Regions from separate parts of the Microbacterium sp. 22195 genome, predicted to be linked through region 2. Evidence: riboswitches for the same ligand, from Rfam matches in the RefSeq annotation. Region 2 holds a riboswitch; the other holds the start of a gene.

Evidence for each region. Region 2 has a riboswitch for thiamine pyrophosphate ahead of ACTJJ4_RS12990 (ECF transporter S component). Riboswitches for the same ligand answer to the same signal wherever they lie in the genome.
Region 1: linked by a shared signal. The riboswitch ahead of thiM (hydroxyethylthiazole kinase) and the one ahead of ACTJJ4_RS12990 (ECF transporter S component) in region 2 are both predicted to bind thiamine pyrophosphate.

What each region holds. Positions count from the first base shown of each region.
Region 1 covers NZ_JBQEPE010000011.1:11,554-18,574, forward strand. The annotation lists gene argC (N-acetyl-gamma-glutamyl-phosphate reductase) at 1-100, opposite strand, end outside; gene ACTJJ4_RS18440 (TenA family protein) at 389-1,015, opposite strand; gene thiD (bifunctional hydroxymethylpyrimidine kinase/phosphomethylpyrimidine kinase) at 1,025-2,512, opposite strand; gene thiM (hydroxyethylthiazole kinase) at 2,509-3,357, opposite strand; TPP riboswitch at 3,349-3,442, opposite strand; gene ACTJJ4_RS18455 (NAD-dependent epimerase/dehydratase family protein) at 3,522-4,514, opposite strand; gene ACTJJ4_RS18460 (cupin domain-containing protein) at 4,601-5,029, opposite strand; gene ACTJJ4_RS18465 (pyridoxine/pyridoxamine 5'-phosphate oxidase) at 5,026-5,610, opposite strand; gene pheT (phenylalanine--tRNA ligase subunit beta) at 5,675-7,021, opposite strand, start outside.
Region 2 covers NZ_JBQEPE010000004.1:69,440-76,460, reverse strand. The annotation lists gene ACTJJ4_RS12995 (D-alanyl-D-alanine carboxypeptidase family protein) at 1-1,737, opposite strand, end outside; TPP riboswitch at 1,786-1,897, shown strand; gene ACTJJ4_RS12990 (ECF transporter S component) at 1,888-2,526, shown strand; gene ACTJJ4_RS12985 (ABC transporter ATP-binding protein) at 2,529-4,001, shown strand; gene ACTJJ4_RS12980 (energy-coupling factor transporter transmembrane component T family protein) at 4,007-4,807, shown strand; gene ACTJJ4_RS12975 (phosphotransferase) at 4,860-5,597, opposite strand; gene ACTJJ4_RS12970 (hypothetical protein) at 5,631-6,734, opposite strand; gene ACTJJ4_RS12965 (DUF488 domain-containing protein) at 6,751-7,021, opposite strand, start outside.

The sequences.
Region 1 (7,021 bases), on a different contig from region 2:
TCACGGTGCGGATCTCGATGTCGGGATGCGCGGCGAGAAGCCGCAGGATCTCGCCTCCTGCATAGCCTGATGCGCCGGAGACGGCGACGGAGTACGTCATGGTTCTACCTTAACGGTCGAGTCGCGCCCGATGACGGGCATGACCCAGTGACAGTGGACCGGGGCGGCGACACCGGCTCCGGCCTCGAACCATCGCGGAACGGGCTGCGCGGGGTCGCCTAGAGTCGGCGGCCGGCGCGGCGTCGGCGCACAGGAGCGACACCCGGAAGGGGCGTCAGCGAGAGGTGTGCGGCCGAGGGCATGACGCGACAGTAGCGCCGATCGCGCAGCATCCGCAAATCCGCGGCGTCACACTCTCCGCCCGCCGCACGCTCCCCGCCCGCTCGGCTCAGCGCAGATCGAAGAACGCCCGCTCGTGCTCGGCCGCAGCGACGAACGCCCGGTGCATCCGTCGCCTGCGCTCCCCGTCGGCACCCGCGGCTGCCGCGACGACGTGGCCGATCGCCCGCTCGGTGGCGATCGCGAAGCCGGGGTCAGCGTATGTCGTCAGCCACGAGGCATACGGATGCCGCGGATCGGTCGCGTATGCGCCGAAGTCGCCGGCGTGCAGCCGGCGCCCCAGATCCGTGTACAGCCAGAAGCACGGCAGGATCGCCGCGATCAGCACGGGGTAGTCGCCGGAGAACGCGGCGGCCCGGAGGTGGTCGAGGTAGGCGGTGTTCACCGGGCTCGGCTCGGCGGCGAACGTCGCAGCCGAGATCCCCGTCTCGGGCGTCAGCCAGGTGGCGTGCAGCTCGAGTTCACCGGCGATCGAGCCGTGCGAGGACTCCGCCCAGAACGCCTGCTCCTCGGGGGTGGGGGCGAGACGGGCGGCCTCCGCCAGCACGCGCGCGTACTCACGCAGGTACAGGGCGTCCTGGGCGAGGTAGGTCAGGAACAGCTCGCGATCGAGGGTTCCGTCGGCGAGGGCGCGGATGAACGGGAGCTCGTCGATGTCGCGCCGGATGCTCGCGATGCTCCGCCACTACTCCGAGCGGATGTCCTCGGCCACCGGTGCCGTCTCGAGGCCGCCGCGTCGCCACAGCCCGGCGAAGTGGTTGACGGGGCCGTGTCCGCGACCGACGCACAGCTCGTCGCTCGTGCGCAGCGCCTCCCGCAGCCAGTCCCGGGATGCGGCGACGGCGGCTGCGGGAGACTCGCCGCGCGCCAGACGGGTGGCGAGCGCCGAGGACAGCGAGCATCCCGTGCCGTGCGTGTTCGCGGTGTCGATGCGAGCACCGGGGAATTCGACGATCGGGCCGCGTCCGACGAGCGCGTCGGGCGCATCAGCGCCCTCGAGGTGTCCGCCCTTGACGAGCACCTGCGCGTCGATCGCGGCGGAGAGCACGGATGCCGCGGCGAGCGCGTCCTCCCAGCCGCCGAGCTCGCGACCGGTCAGCACGCCCAGCTCGGAGAGGTTCGGCGTCACCACGTCGGCGCGACGCAGCAGATCGCCCAGCGCCCGCTCGGCCTCGGCGTCCAGCAGCCGGTCGCCGCTCGTGGCGATCATCACGGGGTCGATGACCACGATCGGCGGACGCGCGGTGTCGAGCCAGTCGGCGACGACGCGGATGACCTCCGTGTTCGCGAGCATCCCGATCTTCACCGCGTCGATGACGACGTCGTCCGAGATCGCGTCGAGCTGGTCGCGCAGGAACTCAGGCGGCGGCACGTGAACGCCCCGGACCCCCTGCGTGTTCTGGGCGGTGAGAGCGGTGAGCGCGGCCATGCCGTAGCCGCCGTTCGCGGCGATGGACTTCAGGTCGGCCTGAATGCCCGCACCGCCGGACGGATCACTGCCGGCGATGCTGAGCACGCGTGGCACGCCGGCGGCGCGCCAGCGGCTCACGAACTCGGCGGCGCGCTGCGCGGGGTCCTCGGCCGCGCACAGCGCCGAGACGACGGCGAGGCCCGCCGCGCCGGCATCCCGCAGCTCCTCGATGTCGTCGATGCCCACGCCGCCGATCGCGACGCACGGCAGCCGGCTGGCGGCGGCGAACGCGCGGAAGCCGTCCGCCCCGAGTGCCGGCGGATGGTCGGGTTTGGTGCTGGTCGGGCGGATCACGCCGACCCCGAGATAGTCGACGGTGCCCGCCGGAAGCGCGAGCACGGCCTCGAGATGCTCAGGACTGTTGGCGGTGAGACCGATCAGCGCATCGGGGCCGAGCTCGGCGCGGGCGCGGAGCACCGATGCGTCACCCTGTCCCAGGTGCACGCCGTCGACGCGAGCGCCGGCCTCGCGGGCGGCGATCGCCGCGTCGAGCCGGTCGTTCACCACGAGAAGGGCGCGTCCGTCGATGACGCGCGACAGCTCGATCAGCCGGGTCACGGTCTCGGCATCCGTCGCCTCCTTGTCGCGCAGCTGCACGATGCGGGCGCCGCCGTCGACGGCCAGACGCACGGTCTCGGTCACCCCGCGGTCGCCGCACAGTGTCGGGTCGGTGACGAGGTACAGCGAGAGGTCGGCGTTCACAGCTCCTCCGCCTCGATGCGGGCCGCGCCGGCGATGTCCTCGGGCCGGAGGCCGCTGAGGTCGTCGAGCAGCGCGACGGCGAAGCTGCCTGGTCCCGCGGAGCGTGCCGCCGCTCGCTCCGCGGCGATCGTGTAGACGAGGCTCGCCGCCGCGACGGCGATCAGGGCATCCGCGCCGGTGCCGCGGGCGGCGCCGAGGAATGCCGCCATCACCGCGCCGAGAGCGCAGCCGCCGCCGGTCACCCGGGTGAGCAGCTCGTCGCCGTTCGCCAGACGCAGCACACGCTCGCCGTCGGTGATGAGATCGACCGGACCGGACACCGCCACGACGCTGCCGTGCCGGTGCGCCAGCGCGCGGGCGGCGTCGGCTGCGGCATCCGTCGTGTCGGTCGCGTCGACGCCGCGACCACCGGCGCTGAGACCGGCGAGCGCGAGGATCTCGGATGCATTGCCGCGGATCGCGGTCGGGCGCTGCTGCGCGAGCTCGTGCGCGAGCGCGGTGCGGATCGGCAGCGCCCCGATCGCGACGGGGTCGAGCACCCATGACGTGCCCACTGCGTTCGCGCCGGCGACGGCTTCGAGGCTCGCCGCGCGCTGCTCGGGTGTCGGCGTGCCGAGGTTGACGAGCACGCCCGAGGCGATGCCCGAGAACATCCCGGCCTCGCCGACGATGTCGACCATCGCCGGAGCCGCGCCGACGGCGAGCAGCACGTTGGCGGTGAAGCCGGTGACCACCGCGTTCGTGATGCAGTGGGTGAGGGGCGGCGCCGCGCGCAGCGCCCCCAGCAGGTCGGCCGCCTCGCTGACGAGGCCGGTGGCGGATGCAGGACGCAGAGGATCGCTCATTCGCGACATCCCTTCGCTAGTACGAACTAGATCAGGTTCGACGGGTCTGTTCTCAGCCGCGGATGCGGCACCCCGTGTCACTGGTCGCGAGTCTAGCGAAGGGCGTCACCGGCAGAGCGCCCGGTGACGCCGGCGCCCGCCATCGGGGGCCCGGCTCCGGTCGCTCAGTCTTCGGCCGGATCGGCGTCGGCCCGCACGAGCTGACCGATGAGCTCCTGCTCCTCCGTGCGGGTCAGTCCCGCGCGGCGCTCTCGATCGAGCCCGCGGGCGCGCTCATCCTGGAGCACGCGCCGGATGGTCTCGTCGATGGGCGTGAGGCGACCACCGGATGCCTTGTACGCGGCGTTGTCCCGGCGGGCGAAACCGGGCATGTCGGCGGGGAGCCAGAGCGGCAGGGAGCGCTCTCCCATCCAGTAGTCCACGTCGTGCCCGCGCAGCCACTCGTCGGAGGCTTCGAGCAGCTCCCCGGTGTGGTCGGTGGCGGAGCGGATGCGGCTCAGCACGTCGACGAGCGGCCGGGCGTCGCCGATCGCATTGACGATCCCGTGCCTGCTCCCCCTCACCAGCAGGTCGGCGACGTCGTCGACGTCGATCACCTGCGTGTACCTGCCGGCGAGCGCGGGGACCAGCACCGGGTCGCTCCCCGCGCGGTCGAACGCCGCCGCCCAATAGCCGAAGCGGTCGCTGGGATCCCCTTCGCCGACGATCAGACCGGGCCGGACGATGAACGCCCGCTCGCCGAGCGAGCCCACGGCCTGCTCGGCTGCCACCTTCTCCGCGCCGTACTCGTACTCGTCGCCCTCCTGCGCGGGCTCGTGCAGTCGCCCGGATTCGTCGAGCCCGACGGTCGTGTCGTCGGAGTACGCCGACATCGACGAGACGTAGGTCCAGTGCGCGGTGCTGTCGCCGAGCGCCGCGACCGCCTCGCGCACGTGCCGTGCCCGGGAGGAGATGTCGACGATCTCGTCCCAGTGCTGCTCGCCCGGCCGGTCGTACACCGCCGGATCATCGCGATCCCCGCGCAGCAGCACCGTCCCCTCCGGGACCGGGCGTCCGCCCCGCGCGAGGCAGGTCACGTGCGCCCCGGCGTCCCGCCACCTCCGCGCGATTCGTCCCGACAACCACCCGGTTCCGCCGAGCACCAGCACCTGAGTCATGACGCCATGACAGCATCCCGGTGGCCCGAGGGGGAAGTGCTTCCGCTGTCAGCGGATGCGATGCCGCCCGCGCGAGAGCAGTGCTCTCACCACGGCATCGGACGGTCCGGGTCGCGACGGCTGTCGTCGGGCATGTGCGGAAGGTGCTCGCCGCCGGCGCGGATGCAGAGCCAGCGCAGCTCGCCCGGGCTGTCCGGCATTGCCCGCCAGGTGCGCCACACGCCCTGGCCCACGCGCACGACCGTGCCCTCCTCCACGTCGACGACATCGTCGTCCAGCCCCATCTGGCCCCGTCCGGCGAGGAAGATGTACAGCTCCTCGACCTTCTCGTGCACATGCCAGTAGCCGGCTTCCTCGCCCGGGACCAGGGCGTTCGCCGTCATGCCGATGTACTGCATGGTCAGCTCGTGGTCGACGACGCGGCGGCCGTCGCGCGAGCGCGCCTCGTCGAAACCGCCGTGGAACGCCCGCCAGTCCTCCAGCGCGCCGATCTCGGTCACCTGGTAGTCGCTCATCGCATCTCCTTCTCTTCCGATCCGTTCTCCGCACGCTCGACCGCGCGGATCCAGCCGTGCTCGCCCCGGCGGTACACCAGCCGAAGATGGTCGCGGTCCTGCGCACCCTGCCAGAACTCGATGCGCTCCGGCACGACGCGCCAGAGCACCCAGTCGCCCGCCGTGATCCCGGCACGGGCCGCGGGCGAGCGAGCTGCGAGATCCGCCGCGGACTCCTCCGCGGATGCCTCCTGCACGCTGCCGCGCACCCGCACGGCGCGGACCAGCGGCTGCCACCAGAACGAGAGCGCCGCGACCGGATGCGCAGCGAGCTGGATGCCCTTGGCGGAGCGCCGATGCCCGGCGAAGGACCAGCCGGTGTCGCCGAAGTCCTTCAGGATCAGGGTCCTCGAGTCCGGCAGCCCGTCAGGGTCCACGGTCGCCAGCGTCATCGCGTGCGGCTCGGCGACGCCGCGTGCGACGGCTTCCGCCAGCCAGTCCCGGAACAGCACGACCGGATCGGCCGGGGCCTGGGCGGGGTCGAATGCCGGGGCGTCCCCGGAGAGCGTGCGCATGCTGCGCAGCCACGCGGCGTCGGTCATGACCTCGAGCCTACGCAGACGCCGCCGCATCCCGGTGCGGAATGCGGCGGCGTCTGCATGCGGATCAGTCGCGGATCGCGGCGCCGAAGCGCTCGGTCGCGACGGCCACCCCGGCGAGCTTCGCCTCGGTCGCCTCGGCCGCGGTCAGCGTGCGGTCGGATGCCCGGAAGCGCAGCGCGAAGCTGAGGCTCTTGCGACCGGCCTCGACGCCCTCGCCGCGGTAGTCGTCGACGAGCGTCGCCGACTCGAGCAGCTCGCCCGCGCCCTCGACCAGGGCGGCACGCACCTCGGACGCCGGCACTGCGGCATCCACGACCAGCGAGACGTCCTGCGTCGCGGCGGGGAACGTCGACAGCGACTCCACGACCACGCGCTCCCCCGCCAGGGTGAGCAGGCGGTCGAGATCGAGCTCGAGCACCACGGCGCGACCGGGCAGGTCGGCGTCCGCCGCGACCTGCGGGTGCAGCTCGCCGACGTAGCCGATCTCCTCGCCGCGCACGCTCAGGGCGCCGGCGCGCCCCGGGTGCAGGGCCGCGCGCTGCGTCTGGACCACGTCGATGTCGACGCCGGCCGCCACGCCGATAACCTGCACGGCGTGCAGGACGTCGCCCAGGCTCGCGTGCTCGGCGGCGCGCCCGGGCTGGCGCGGCGTGACGTTTCCGGTCAGCAGCACCGCGATGTTCCGCGGCTGCGGCGGGATCGCCGCGTTCAGCTGCGCCAGCGTCTCATCGCTCGGCCGCTGCGCGAGCGGCGGAACGAAGTCGGTGCCGTAGGTCACGCCCGCCTCAGGGGTGAACACGAGTCCCGTCTCGAAGATCGCCAGGTCCACGAGGCCGCGAGAGATGTTGCGGTGCGCGGTCTGCAGCAATCCGGGCAGCAGCGAGCGACGCAGGTACGCGGCCTGCCCGTCCAGGGCGTTGGCCAGGCGGATGCTGGGCAGATGCTCACCGCTGGCGGAGCCGTGCAGATCGTTCTGCTCCTCGGTGGTGAACGGGAACGCCGGCGTCTCGACGAAGCCCGCCGCAGCGACGGCGTCCGCCACGCGCTTGCGGCCCTGCTGCAGCGGCGTGTAGCCCCGGCCGGAGGGCGGGGTCGGCAGGACGGACGGGATGCGGTCGAGACCGTGGATGCGGGCGACCTCCTCCACGAGCGTCCACTTGTCGGTGAGGTCGGGACGCCAGCTCGGCGGGATGACGAACCATCCGCCGTCGGTCGCAGTGACCTCACCGCCGATCATCTCCAGCGCGCCGGTCACCTCGTCGTCGGTGTAGTCGACGCCGATCACGCCCTGTGCGAAGCCCCGGGGCAGGTCGATGCCGGCGATGTCGACGTCGGCGAACAGCGCGCCGCCCTCGTCGGTCAGCTCGCCGCCGGCGAGCTCGACCATCAGGTCGGCCACACGGCGGGCCGC
Region 2 (7,021 bases):
CTCGCCGCCCCACTCGGTCGTGACCTTCCCGACGACGGTGCCCTTCGGCACCGACACCGGCTGATCGGCGAGCGACTTCTCCATGCCGGCCAGCAGTTCCCGGGTCACGGCGAGCCGATCCTTGCTGCTGTCCTGCCCGAGCACCGAGGTGAACAGGCGCACGGTCGTGTCACCGACCTTCACCTCCTTGGCCGTCAGCAGGTTCCAGTGATCGAGCGTTCCGGTCTTGATGCCGATCACGCCGGGATCGTCGAGCATCTTGTTGGTGTTGGTCACGGTGCCCACGCCCGGGATCTCGGCCGTGCGCGTGGCGACGATCTCCGCGAAGACCGGGTTGCGCATCGCCAGCTCGCTGAGGCGCAGCATCGCCTCGGGAGTCGCGACGTTCGACTTGCTGAACCCGGAGGGATTCTCCAGCGTGATGCCTTCGATGCCGTTGTCGCGCAGCCACTTCGCCGCGGCGTCGGCGAAGGCGGCCTCCGAGCCCCAGATCTCCCTGGCGAGCCGGTCGATGTAGTTGTTCGCCGACCCCAGCAGCACACCCTGGAGCATCTGGTACTCGGTCAGGCTGCCGCCGACGGGCACATCGAGCGAGGACTGGTTCGAACGGCGGTAGTCCAGGAAGTCGCGCTGGTCCGCCTTGGTGAAGGCGTAGCTGGGTCCCTGCTCGCCCACCTTCAGGGGCAGTTTGTCGAGCACCATCATCACCGAGGCGACCTTGCTGAGGCTCGCGATCTGGTCCCGGTCGGTGGTGGACGCCACCGGGTTCATTCCCAGCACCGCCACTGCGGCGCTCCCCGTGGCGGGCCAGGTCACGATCGCGGCCGGTGCCGCGGCGATCTCGACCGTCGCGCTCTGCACCGCCGGTGCGACGTTGTCGAGCGGGGCGAGGAGCGTGCCGCCGACGTAGCTCGCGCACAGGGCGCCGATGACCCCGAGGGGGAGGACCAGCCGCAGCCGTCGCCCCGTGGGCGCGAGACGAGCCCCGGCGAACAGCGCCGGAGCGGTCTCCGGCTCGGCGGACGGCGTCGCCCCGACCTTCAGCGGATCGACCCAGGTCAGCGCCGTGATCGGATGCCGGTCATCGGCCCACGCCGTCACCTGGGCGGGCTGCGCCTCGACCTCGGGCTCGGACACCTCGGTGGTGTCGGCCTCCGCGGCCAGGGCGTTCTCGATGTCGCTCAGGAAGAGGGGGGAAGGCTCCTCAGCGGTCACGGGAGCAGGCTCATCGAACAGTTCCCGGGCTTCCGGCTGCACGGGCGCGCCGAACAGGTCGGCGATCGCGGGGGAGGCGGAGTCGTCGACGGGCGGAACCGCGACGGCGTCCTCGGCGCCCAGCAGCCGGGGGTCGGCGAGTGCTTCCGCAGGCGGGAGGCCATCGCCGGACGGGGATGCGGCTGCTCGCGCGGCACCGGCATCGGGGATCACGTGCACGGGAGCGGTCGGGTCGTCGAGCAGGTCGGAGGGCTCGTCCGCGAGCGCGGTCGGCTCGGCGGCAGCGTCGGGTGCGGCATCCGCCGGTCCCGGAGCGTCCTGCTCCGGCGTGGGCGTCCCATCGATGGCATCCACAGCGCCAGTATCGCCGCTGAACGGGGTGGTGGTGATGATCGCGGTCCCCGCCGGAGTCGTGTCGGCGGACGCGGCGGCCGGCTCGGAGGCGGGCCCGGCGTGCGCGCGCGACTTCTCGCGCAGCGAACGGCGCGTGGCAGGGCGTGTGAACTCGGGGGAGACAGTCACCCGATACACGCTACCAACCATCCCCGTGAACGAACCGACTAGAATCGAGGGCACAACCACGGGAGTCCGGCGTGCCGGGCTGAGAGGAAGCGACCCGCGCTTCGACCGTCGAACCTGATCCGGATCATGCCGGCGCAGGGAGGAGTTCAGATGAGTGCATCCATGTCCGCATCCGCCGCACAGGGCGTCACCGCTGTCGCGCAGCCGCGCTGGCGCGTCGTCGACATCGTCGTGGCAGCCGTTCTCGGCGTCGCGACCGGCCTGATCTTCTGGGGCTGGAACATCGTCGGAGGCGCCTGGTTCGGCGCAGCCGACGCCGTCACCCCGGGCCTCGGCGGGATCGCCGTCGGCATCTGGCTGATCGGCGGCGTGATCGGCGGTCTCGTGATCCGCAAGCCCGGTGCCGCGCTGGTCGTCGAGGTGGTCGCCGCGATCATCTCGATGCTGATCGGCAACGTGTGGGGTGTCTCCACCGTGCTCTCCGGCATCGTGCAGGGCCTGGGTGCGGAGCTGATCTTCGCCCTGTTCCTCTACCGCCGGTTCACGCTCCCCGTGGCGATGCTCGCCGGGGTCGGCGCGGGCGCGGCGGCCTGGATCTTCGAGATGTTCTACGGCTCCTCGCCGAACTTCCTGAAGTCCTTCGAGTTCAACGCGATCTACCTCGGCACCCTGGCGGTCTCGGGCGCGCTGCTGGCAGGCCTGGTCGGCTGGCTGCTCGTCCGCGCGCTCGCCGCGACCGGCGCGCTGAGCCGATTCGCCGCCGGCCGGGAAGCGCGCCAGGAGGTCTGAGCGTGACGGCTCCGGCTCGCGTCACCGCGAACGGATGGGGCTGGCGCTACGCGGGCCGGCGTCTTCCCGCGGTCAGCAACGCGACCTTCACGATCGAGCCCGGCGAGCGCGTGCTGCTGCTCGGTGCCTCCGGCGCCGGCAAGTCGACGCTGCTCGCCGGTCTCGCCGGCGTGCTCGGCGACGCGGAGGAGGGCGAGCGCACCGGTTCGCTGCTCGTCGACGGCGCAGCGCCGGAGGCCCGCCGCGGCGCGATCGGACTCGTGCTGCAGGACCCGGATGCCGGTGTCGTGCTCTCCAAGGTCGGCGACGACGTCGCCTTCGGATGCGAGAACCTCGCCGTCCCGGCCGAGCAGATCCCCGGCCGGGTGGCGGAGGCGCTCGAGGCGGTGGGTCTCGACGTCCCGCTGGACAGGCCGACCAAGATGCTCTCCGGCGGGCAGAAGCAGCGGCTCGCGCTGGCCGGCGTCCTGGCCATGCGGCCGGGGCTGCTGCTGCTGGACGAGCCGACCGCCAACCTCGACCCCGAGGGCGTGCGGGAGGTGCGCGAGAGCGTCGGCCGGATTCTGGATGCCACCGGCGCCACGCTCGTCGTCGTCGAGCACCGCACCGAGATCTGGGCGGATCTGCTGACCCGCGTGATCGTGCTGGCCGCCGATGGCGGCCTGCTCGCGGACGGGACGCCGGCGGAGGTCTTCGGCCGCTACGGCGAGGCGCTGGCGGATGCCGGCGTGTGGGTGCCCGACCGCGGCATCCCCCTGCCGGTTCTGGAACCTGTCGGCAGCGGAGCGGATGCCGTGCTCGAGACCGCATCTCTCGCGGTGGCGCGCGATGGGCGCACCGCCGTGCAGACCGGACTCGACCTGAGCGTGCCGCGCGGCGCGGCCACGGTCATCACCGGGCCGAACGGGGCGGGCAAGTCCACCCTGGCGCTCACGCTCGCGGGCCTGCTGCCCGAGCTCGAGGGCACGGTGTCCTCGGCATCCGATCTGGCCGGGCGCTCCGGCCGGCGCCCGTCGCGCTGGACCTCGCGCGAGCTGCTCACCCGCATCGGCACGGTGTTCCAGGAACCCGAGCATCAGTTCCTCGCCCGCATGCTGCGCGACGAGCTCGCGGTCGGACCGCGAGCGCTGAAGAAGTCGGATGCCGAGGCCACCGCCATCGCCGACGACCTGCTGGAGCGGCTGCAGCTGGCGCCGCTGGCACTCGCCAACCCTTTCACGCTCAGCGGCGGGCAGAAGCGGCGGCTGTCGGTGGCCACCGTGCTCGCCTCCGCCCCGCAGGTGATCGTGCTCGACGAGCCGACCTTCGGGCAGGACCGGCGCGGATGGATCGGCATCGTCGAGCTGCTGCAGGAGGAGGTCGCCGCGGGCCGCACGGTGATCGCGGTGAGTCACGACGACTCGGTCGTGCGCCATCTCGGCGGGCAGCGGGTGGAACTCGCCCTCGGCGCCCCGGCATCCGGAGGGACGAGGTGACCGTCGTGAGGGCACAGACCCCGGCTCCCGCTCTCTCCGGCACGACGCGCGCCGCCTGGCTCGACGGCGTCAACCCGGTGACCAAGCTCGTACTGGCGCTGCTGCTCTCGGTTCCGCTGTTCGCATCGATCGACCCGGTCAGCGCCCTGGTCGCGATCGGGCTGCAGCTGCTGTGCCTGCCGCTCACCGGCCTGCCGGTGCGCACGGTGCTGCGCCGGCTGCTGCCCATCGCGCTGTTCTCGCCGATCGCGGGGCTGAGCATGCTGCTGTACGCCGAGCCCGAGGGGCACGTGTTCTGGCGGTTCGGGGTCGCCGCGATCAGCGAGGGATCGATCGAACTGGCCGTCGCCGTCGCACTGCGCGTGATCGCGCTGGGCCTGCCGACCATCCTCCTGTTCGGACGCACCGACCCCACCGAGCTCGGTGACGCGCTCGCCCAGGTCGCACACCTGCCGAGCCGCTTCGTGCTGGGCGTGCTCGCCGGCACCAGGATGCTGGGGCTGTTCCTGGACGACTGGCGCACGATGGCGCTGGCACGCCGGGCGCGCGGTGTGGGTGATCACGGTGCGCTGCGCCGCTTCTTCTCGATGGCGTTCGTGCTGCTGGTCTTCGCCGTCCGTCGCGGCACCAAGCTGGCGATGGCCATGGAGGCGCGCGGGTTCGGCTCCGGTCTTCCGCGCACCTGGTCGCGGCCCTCGCGGCTGCATCGACGCGACGCGGTCGCGGTGCTGGGCGGGTCGGCCATCATGGTGATCGCGATCGCCGCAGCAGTGGCATCCGGCGTCTTCCGGTTCGTCTGGAGCTGACGGGTCCGGCCGGGGCTCACCCGGGCGGAGAGGATGCCGACGAACGTGCCGATCAGGTCGCGTTCCACAGCTCCCGATAGTACGCCAGCCTCTCGCGGTCGGGCTCGAGGCCGTACGCCTCGATGAGCGCGTCCTCCCAGCCCGGCCCGTAGTTCCACTCGGTGCTCATCGAGGCGACCGCGATGTCGCCCCAGCGGTCGCCCACGCCGAGCAGGCCGAGGTCGACGTGAGCAAGCCAGCGGCCGTCGTCGCCGATCAGCGTGTTCGGGCAGCAGGCATCCGCGTGGCAGACCACGAGGCGGTCGATCGGCGGGGCGTCATGGAAGCGCTCGGGGACGCGGATGCCGCGGCGCTCAGCGTTCGCGATGCGGCTCTCGACCGCCCAGTCCCACGGGCAGTCGTCGACGGGCAGTGCATCGTGCAGCGCCCGCAGGCCCTCGCCGACCGCGCGCACCGCGATCTCGGGGCGCGCCACCCAGCGCGGGTGCACCGCGCTGTCGCCGTCGATCGCCCTGGTGACGAGCCACTCGTGGGTGGCATCCTGATCCTGGTCGATGACCTCGGGCACCCGGATCCAGCGCCCCGCCCAGCGCATCCTCTCGGCCTCGTCGCGCAGGTTCCACTCGTCGTTGCGCGGCCCCCACTTGATGAAGAACGGATGCCCGGCGGCGGGGCTCGCGCGGAAGGTCAGACCGCCGATGTCGTTCGCCCACACCGGTTCGAGCCCGGCGTCACCTGCCAGGTCGCGCACACGGTCAGGGACGTCGACGGGCGCTGCGGGAATGGACATGCATCCATCCTCACCCGTCAGCGGCTCGGGCGCTCAGCCACCCAGCCAGCCGGCGATGCCCTCGGCGGCCTCGCTGATGACCGAGATCAGCCACACGACGAGTCCGACGAGCCCGAAGACGAACGCGAACCAGGGGAAGCGATTGCGCAGCCGGCGCCCCTGACGGGCGACGCCGAGCGGGCGTGCGCCGGGGAACGATCCGACCGCGTCCTCCGGCATGAGCCTGTCATCGCGCCACTGCGCCCACTGGCGCGCCATGTCGCGGATCGAGTCGACCGTGTCGAGCAGCCTCCGCCAGCTGTCGCCGTCGGTCGTGATGATGCCCTGTGGGGCGTAGAGCCGCACGGTCGACCCCATCAGCTCCACGTCCAGCGCGCGGGCATGCGTCAGCAGCGACTGCATGATGTCGGGAGGCAGCAGGTACAGGGCATCCGCCTCGTAGCCGGTCGGGCAGTACATCCGGAACGAGCGGTCGAAGTCGCCCTCGAGCTTGAGGCGCTGATCGCGCACCGGATCCAGCACCAGGTTGCTGCGCCCGAACGGACCGTCGTTGGCGCGGCTGTCGAGCACGATGTGCGGCAGCTCGGCCGGGACCGAGAAGGTCACGTACTCCGTGGTCTTGACCGTTCGGCTGCGCCCGGTGCCCGTCACCGACTTGTAGCGGCCGAACTCGGCGCCCTGATCGGCGGTGCGCAGCACGTCGAAGAGGTTCTCGTCGCCGCCGGCCTCGAACGCCGCTCCCACCGCGCCGCCGGACGGCGCCCAGAGGCGGTAGGTCCAGCCGTTCGCCGCCGCGAAGCCGCGCAGGCGCACCCGCCGCCGGTCCTCGGCCAGCCAGCGTGCGGCGATCCACACCGGCACGGCGAGCATGCCGAGCGGGATGAGGATCCCGATCATCGCGAACGCGATGTCGGCGACATCAGGCCGACCGGACAGCATCCGCACCGACATCGGGGCGAAGAGCGTCAGCGTCAGCCCGAACATCGCCACGATCAGCAGCAGGATGGCCGCGCGAGGCCGGCGCGCGCTCGCCGGACCGGCGGCGTCCGCCTCGCGTGCGATCGCCCGCGCTTCGGCGAGGGGCACGGATGCTGTCAGCGCAGCGGTATCGAGCTCTGTGGCGGCACGCAGGGGCACGTCGCCAGCGTAGCGGTCAGTCCAGCAGCGGCCTCAGGACGCCTTCGAGCACGACGGCGTGGTTGTGCTCGGTGTTCGCCACCGCGTACACGAGCGTGACGACGGGCCGGCCACGCAGTTCGTCGACCAGGGCCTGCAGCGCCGGTGCGCTCTCGCCTGCCAGCTGTGCACGGTAGCGATCGGCGTTGACCTCGAAATCGGCGTCCGGAGCCGCATGCCAGTCGTGCCTCAGCGCGGTGCTGGGGGCGACGTCCTTGGCCCACAGATCGATCGCGGCGCGCTCCTTC